DNA from 3 places in the Thalassospira sp. NFXS8 genome. Region 2 is predicted to be linked to each of the others. Evidence: predicted binding sites of a transcription regulator. Region 2 holds the regulator's gene; each other region holds the start of a gene.
What was found. The regulator LexA, encoded in region 2, represses DNA repair genes until DNA is damaged. The targets are predictions, from matches to a motif close to ATGTTCTANTTTGGTTC.
Positions count from the first base shown of each region.

Region 1 (2,274 bases), 480 kb from region 2:
CCTGCCCGTGCTGCACGATCAGGCGCAAGGCGGCAACATGGTCATTCACATGCAACCAGTCGCGAATGTTGTGCCCATCGCCATAAACCGGCAATTTGCGACCGGCCATCGCGTTTAAAATCATCAATGGAATAAATTTTTCGGGAAATTGAAATGGCCCGTAATTGTTGGAACAATTCGATATCAATATCGGCAGGCCATAGGTGTGATGCCATGCACGCACCAGATGGTCGGACGATGCCTTGCTGGCCGAATAGGGCGAATTGGGCTGATAACGGCTGTTTTCATCAAACAAACCCTGTGCGCCCAGCGATCCATAAACCTCGTCGGTTGAAACATGCAAAAAACGGAAATTTTGCTGACGGTCAGGCGCCAGACCGCGCCAGTAATAAAGGGCCGCATCAAGCAACCGATAGGTGCCAACAATGTTGGTTTCAATAAAATCACCCGGCCCGTCAATAGACCGGTCCACATGGCTTTCCGCTGCCAGGTGCATAATGGCATCTGGTTTAAATTCATCCAGAATCCGTGCAATTTTGTCGCCATCGGCGATATCAGCCTGCATAAACCGATATCCCGGCGCCCCTTCAATTGCCGCAAGGGATCGCTGGTCGGCGGCATAGGTCAGTTTATCGATATTCAAAACCTGCCAGCCACATTCCGCGACCAGATACCGGCATAAGGCCGATCCGATAAAGCCGGCACCGCCGGTTACAACGACGCGCATGAAAACCCCTCGTTTCGTTAAGAATGACGACCACCAGACAACCATCCAAACATGGCCCGCAAAAGGCGTAATTAGGGTTTTGCGATTGCAATGTTCATTGTTTGTTCTATATTGGCGACATGGAAAAACGAACCGTCACCGCACCATCCGATTTTGAGGATTTTGACGCCGCCCACAACCGGCAGGCGCCGGACCCTGCGCTGCTGCCAGCACGGGCACAAAAAGGGCGCGGGGCGATTTCCAATATCAATGGCCGCTATGAAAAGCATTCCCATCATGCCTGGGATGACGGCTGGTTAATGGAAAATATCTACCACGACACTGGAGCAGGCGCGGACAGCAACGATGACTTTCCCCCTGCCCGCGTTAAAACCACACTGGGCGTGGATGGTGCGCGCAGTGTTATCACCCGCAATCAAAGCCCTGATGTACCATTTGACCGTTCGATCAACCCCTATCGCGGGTGTGAGCATGGCTGCATTTATTGTTTTGCCCGGCCAACACATGCCTATCTGGGCCTGTCACCCGGGCTGGATTTTGAAACAAAGCTGTTCTGGAAACCCGAGGCCCCGGCCCTGTTACGCAAACAGCTTGCCGCCAAAAGCTATATGCCGGCCCCCATCGTCATTGGCACCAGCACCGACCCGTACCAGCCCGTAGAGCGGGAAAAACAACTAACCCGTAACATCCTTCAGGTTCTCGGCGATTGCCATCATCCGTTTTCAATCATTACCAAATCCGCGCTGGTATGCCGGGATATCGACCTGATTGCGCCTATGGCAAAGCAAAACCGGGCCTCGGTTGCAGTATCGGTCACATCGTTTGATAACCGGTTATCGAACTTGTTAGAACCGCGTGCCAGTGCCCCGCATCGCAGGCTGGATGCTGTTGCAAAACTAAGCGATGCCGGGATTCCGGTAACGGTTTTATGTGCGCCGATCATTCCGGGTTTAAATGACAGTGAAATCGAAAATCTGGTCGCTGCCTGCCATAAGGCCGGGGCACAATCGGTTTCGCATATTGTGTTACGGTTGCCGTTAGAAATTGCCGATCTGTTTGATGAATGGCTGCAAAACCATTACCCGGACCGACGCGACAAGGTAATTTCCCTGATCCGGCAAATGCGCGATGGCAAATTATATGACGCAAATTTTGGCAGCCGCATGCGCGGCAACGGGCCAATAGCCGACCTGATTGCCCAACGCTTTAATCTGGCACGGCGCAAACATAATATGCAGGGGCGCTCGCTTAACCTTGATTGCAGCGGGTTTATTCGCCCCGGTGCGAACGGGCAATTATCCCTGTTTTAAAAACCGTTCGATGCTATTGCGGGGGCTAAAGACCCTGAATATCAAGATAGCGCCCCGGTGTTGTGCCGAATGTTTTTTTGAATGCTGCAATAAACGCGCTGATATTTTCATACCCCAGATCCAGTGCCACGGTTGTTACAGCCTGGCCCGCAGACAACATTTCCAATGCGGCCAGCAACCGTGCCCTTTGCCGCCACCCCTTAAACGTGAAGCCGGTTTCTGCGACAAAATAGCGGC
Region 1 covers NZ_JAGEMF010000001.1:656,314-658,587, forward strand. The annotation lists gene rfbB (dTDP-glucose 4,6-dehydratase) at 1-727, opposite strand, end outside; gene J4E05_RS02945 (PA0069 family radical SAM protein) at 847-2,037, shown strand; gene J4E05_RS02950 (helix-turn-helix domain-containing protein) at 2,063-2,274, opposite strand, start outside.
Region 1: a site for LexA is predicted at 818-834, ahead of J4E05_RS02945 (PA0069 family radical SAM protein). Genes of this name have one in related genera too.

Region 2 (2,274 bases):
ACCGAAATTTAAAGACTTTGGAAGTATCCCTTACCACAACCGAACAACTGGCTGCGATGGTAGACAAGGACCGGTTACTGGTTGCCGAGAGCGGAATTTTCACCCCGGACGATCTGGCCCGCATGGGCAAAGTCGGGGCAAAATGCTTTCTTATTGGCGAAAGCCTGATGCGCCAGAATGATGTCAAACTTGCAACTCAAACCCTTTTGGCAAAACCGGCATGACGAACAAACTAACCCACTTTGACGATGGTGGTAATGCCGTGATGGTGGATGTTTCCGCAAAGGACGTAACAACCCGCACGGCAACGGCCAAAGGTCGCGTTACCATGCAACAGACAACTGCTGATCTGATTGCACGCCATGGCCATAAAAAGGGTGATGTCCTCGCCATTTCCCAGCTTGCCGGAATAATGGGGGCAAAACGCACCGCGGATCTTATTCCGCTGTGCCATCCCCTGCCCTTGGACTCGGTTTTAGTTACGCTAGCTTTGGCCGAACATGAAAGTGCTGTTGATATTACAGCAACCTGTAAAACATCGGGCCGCACAGGCGTTGAAATGGAGGCCCTGACAGCGGTTTCGATCACCGCCCTTACCGTTTTTGACATGTGCAAAGCCGTTGATAAAACCATGCAGCTCACCAATATTCGGGTGGTTTACAAAGAAGGTGGCAAATCAGGCACCTTTACCGCAGACTGATTGCCACCTTCCCCGGTAGCAAGCATTAGGCGCATTTGGCCCGGAAAAGTCATTTCGCTGCCTTTAACCACATAAAACGTGTGGAAAAGGTATGAGAGCACGTTAGATGCTTGACCCCAAACCGGAACCAAAGTAGAACATTAACGTATTCGATTTGTTCTTATTTGGGTTCGGGAAAACGCCATGCTGACGCGCAAGCAATATGAATTGCTGGTCTATATCGACAATCATCTTCGCGATCATGGTATCTCGCCATCATTCGACGAGATGAAAGAAGCGCTAAGCCTTAAATCCAAATCGGGCATTCATCGTTTGATCACCGGCCTTGAAGAACGCGGTTTTATCCGCCGGCTTGCACATCGCGCGCGCGCCCTTGAAGTTCTTCGCCTGCCCGACAATAACGAAGACGATGCACCCGCAACGGCCACCACAGCCCGTGTTACGCCAATAACATCGGCGCGCAAAACCACTCATCGGCCTGCCATGGTGCCATCGGCCTTTTCCGAAATACAGGAAAGTGTCTCTCTTCCGTTATTTGGCCGTATTGCTGCAGGCACGCCGATCGAAGCCCTGCGTGATCAAAGCACACATGTTCAGGTGCCTGCCGCCCTTTTGGGAACAGGCGAACATTATGCGCTTGAAGTTTCGGGTGACTCAATGATCGAAGCCGGCATTCTTGACGGTGATACTGTTCTGATTCAGCGCTGTGAACAGGCCAACGATGGTACCATTGTTGTCGCATTGGTTGATGACAGCGAAGCCACGCTTAAACGGTTTAAACGCGGTTTGGGGCAAATTCTGCTTGAGCCTGCCAATGCGCGTTACGAAACCCGTTCGTTAACACCGGACCGCGTACAAATTCAGGGCCGCCTTGTTGGTCTTTTACGCCAATATTAAGGGGTAATCTACCCGCGCAACCAGTTTACAGGCATGCCTTTTTCTCGCAAACGAACGGCAAGTTAACGTCCGCCAATGCTGATCCAGGGCCAATAACCGCTTGTGTCACGAACTGTTCTATACATTGCTGGCTCTCCTTTTACCGGTAAAAAGGCGGCCGCTCCACCTTGCCACCACAAAACATCATCATCAATAATCAAGGGTCGTGTTTTGCAGGCTCCTATCGGAAAATCCTGCTTCAGGACCACAATAATGTCTGCATGTCGGCAAATATAAAAAGGATCGTCAATTGTCTCGGCAATGACAATCCTTTGTCCATGTCGTTCAAACCAGCAAACGGATTCCCCACAGCGATCTGTTTGCATCACTGCCTTTGAAGGATTAATACCGAAGCGTGACATCCAGATACTGCGATGGAAGCTGCTGATTTTACCATTAAAAACAAGTGTGCCGTTCACAGGATTACGGATAACCCAGTCCTTTTGACTGCCCCCGACCAGAATATCTGGCTGGTATACAAAAAACATTGTGCCAATCGCCCCCAGCACCGGCACCATTGCCAATCCCCGGACCGGCCATTTACGCCAAATCACCCCCCAAAGCAAAGCCAGCAATATCGGGGCGACCACCATTGCCGAAGGCCGGGCCACATACCAAAGCCCCCAATCCTGCCCCGC
Region 2 covers NZ_JAGEMF010000001.1:176,117-178,390, reverse strand. The annotation lists gene trpC (indole-3-glycerol phosphate synthase TrpC) at 1-224, shown strand, start outside; gene moaC (cyclic pyranopterin monophosphate synthase MoaC) at 221-700, shown strand; gene lexA (transcriptional repressor LexA) at 884-1,597, shown strand; gene J4E05_RS00785 (ComEC/Rec2 family competence protein) at 1,660-2,274, opposite strand, start outside.

Region 3 (2,274 bases), 180 kb from region 2:
AAAACCGCAAACGATCATTAATTTCGCGCAAAATACGCCGGGCAATTTCTGTCTGCTTTTCGTTCAGTTTTGGTTCCAGGGCGGCAAACCAGTCCACCGCTTTGCCAATTGACAGGGCGGTGATTTCGGAAATGGTGCAATGGTCAATCTTGACGGCCAGTGCCTCGGGTTTCAGGCGGTCGCCGTGGCAGGCATCGCAGCTTGAAATTGTCTGGTATTTGGCAAGTTCATCGCGTGCCCACTGGCTATCGGTTTCGCGCCAACGACGCGACATATTGGGGATAACCCCTTCAAACGGACGGGTTACCTTATAGCTGCGCGACCCGTCATCATAGGTCACGGTCACTTCTTCATCGCCAGAGCCATGCAATATAATTTTTTGTGCCGTTGCGGGCAGTTTTTCCCATGCAACATTGGTTTTAAAGCCAAAATGCCTGGCAATGGCGCGTAACGTTTGCAAATAGTATTTTGACGTTCCGCTGGCCCACGGGGCCACTGCACCATCATCCAGCGTTTTGCTGGTATCAGGCACCACCAGTTCCGGATCAAATTCCATTTGGGTGCCAAGGCCATCGCAAACCGGGCAGGCGCCAAACGGATTGTTAAACGAAAACAACCGTGGTTCGATTTCCTCGATGGTGAAACCGGAAACGGGGCAGGCGAATTTGGCGGAAAACAACGTGCTGTCACCGCTTCGCGCATCTTCGGCAAAAACAATACCGTCGGTCAGTTCCAGCGCGGTTTCAAAGCTGTCGGCCAGGCGCGTTTGAATGCCGTCTTTGACAACCAGTCGATCTACAACGACAGATATGTCGTGTTTCAGCTTTTTGTTAAGATCAGGTGCCTCGTCGATGTCATACATTTCACCATCGATTTTTACGCGCTGAAAGCCACGTGCGCGCAGGTCTTTTAATTCCTTTTTATATTCCCCCTTGCGACCACGCACGATGGGGGCCAGCAAATAAAGCCTTGTGCCTTCTTCCATTTCCATCACCCGGTCCACCATTTGTGAAACCGTCTGGCTGACAATGGGAAGGCCGGTAGCAGGCGAATAGGGAATACCGACACGCGCCCAAAGAAGGCGCATATAGTCGTAAATTTCGGTCACAGTCCCCACCGTCGAGCGCGGATTGCGCGAGGTGGTTTTTTGTTCAATCGAAATGGCAGGAGACAGACCATCGATATATTCGACATCCGGCTTTTGCATCATTTCAAGGAACTGACGGGCATAGGCCGACAGGCTTTCGACATAGCGGCGCTGGCCTTCGGCATAGATGGTGTCAAATGCAAGCGAGCTTTTACCTGACCCCGAAAGGCCGGTAATGACCACAAGTGAATCGCGCGGCAGGTCCACATCAATGTTTTGAAGATTGTGTTCTTTCGCACCGCGAACCGAAATTTTTGTCAGCATATCCGGCCTTTGTTCCTGAATTGTTCGGGAAATGTATAGAGGAGCCAGTCTATATACGCAAGTGCGCCCCTGACAGTTCCTGTCAGGATATGTCAGCATGACTGATATGTGTTCTGGTCGTGTGAATTTTGCACTGCAAAAACAAAACCCGCCAGATTTCTCTGACGGGTTTTGCGAAAAGATGTGTGTAATCAGCCTTTGGCGATTGACTTGCCGGTAGCTCCCAAATCCTTGAAGGCTTCTTCAAGGCGGGCGGCCATCGAAAGCTCAGCCTCGCGGACCCAGACACGCGGGTCGTATTGCTTTTTGTAGGGCGTGTCGTTGTCAGGATCGACCTGGTATTTAAAGGCGCGTTCGTTTTCCTCAACATATTTACCAACCGCTGTTGCATAGGCAAACTGGGTGTCGGTATCGATGTTCATTTTGAAAACGCCGTAACCCACGGCTTCCTCGATTTTTTCTTTTTCCGAACCGGAACCACCGTGGAAAACGAAATCAAGCGGGAAACCGTCAAGGTCGTGTTTTTCGGCAACGTATTTCTGCGATTCCAGCAAAATTTCCGGGCGCAGTTTCACATTGCCGGGTTTGTACACGCCGTGAACGTTGCCAAATGCCGCAGCAACCGAAAAATGGCCCAGCGGCTTCAGACGACGATAGGCTTCTTCAACTTCTTCTGGCCGGGTATACAGGCGCGGGTCAATATCGTCTTGCGACGTATCAAGTTCCTTGCCAATACCGTCTTCTTCGCCACCGGTAACACCCAGTTCAATTTCCAGGCTCATATCGACAGCAGAAAGACGTTTGAGAAATTCCTCGCAGGTCGCCAGATTGTCTTCCAGTGGTTCTTCTGACAAATCAAGCAT
Region 3 covers NZ_JAGEMF010000001.1:357,810-360,083, reverse strand. The annotation lists gene uvrA (excinuclease ABC subunit UvrA) at 1-1,411, opposite strand, end outside; gene fbaA (class II fructose-bisphosphate aldolase) at 1,603-2,274, opposite strand, start outside.
Region 3: a site for LexA is predicted at 1,421-1,437, ahead of uvrA (excinuclease ABC subunit UvrA). Genes of this name have one in related genera too.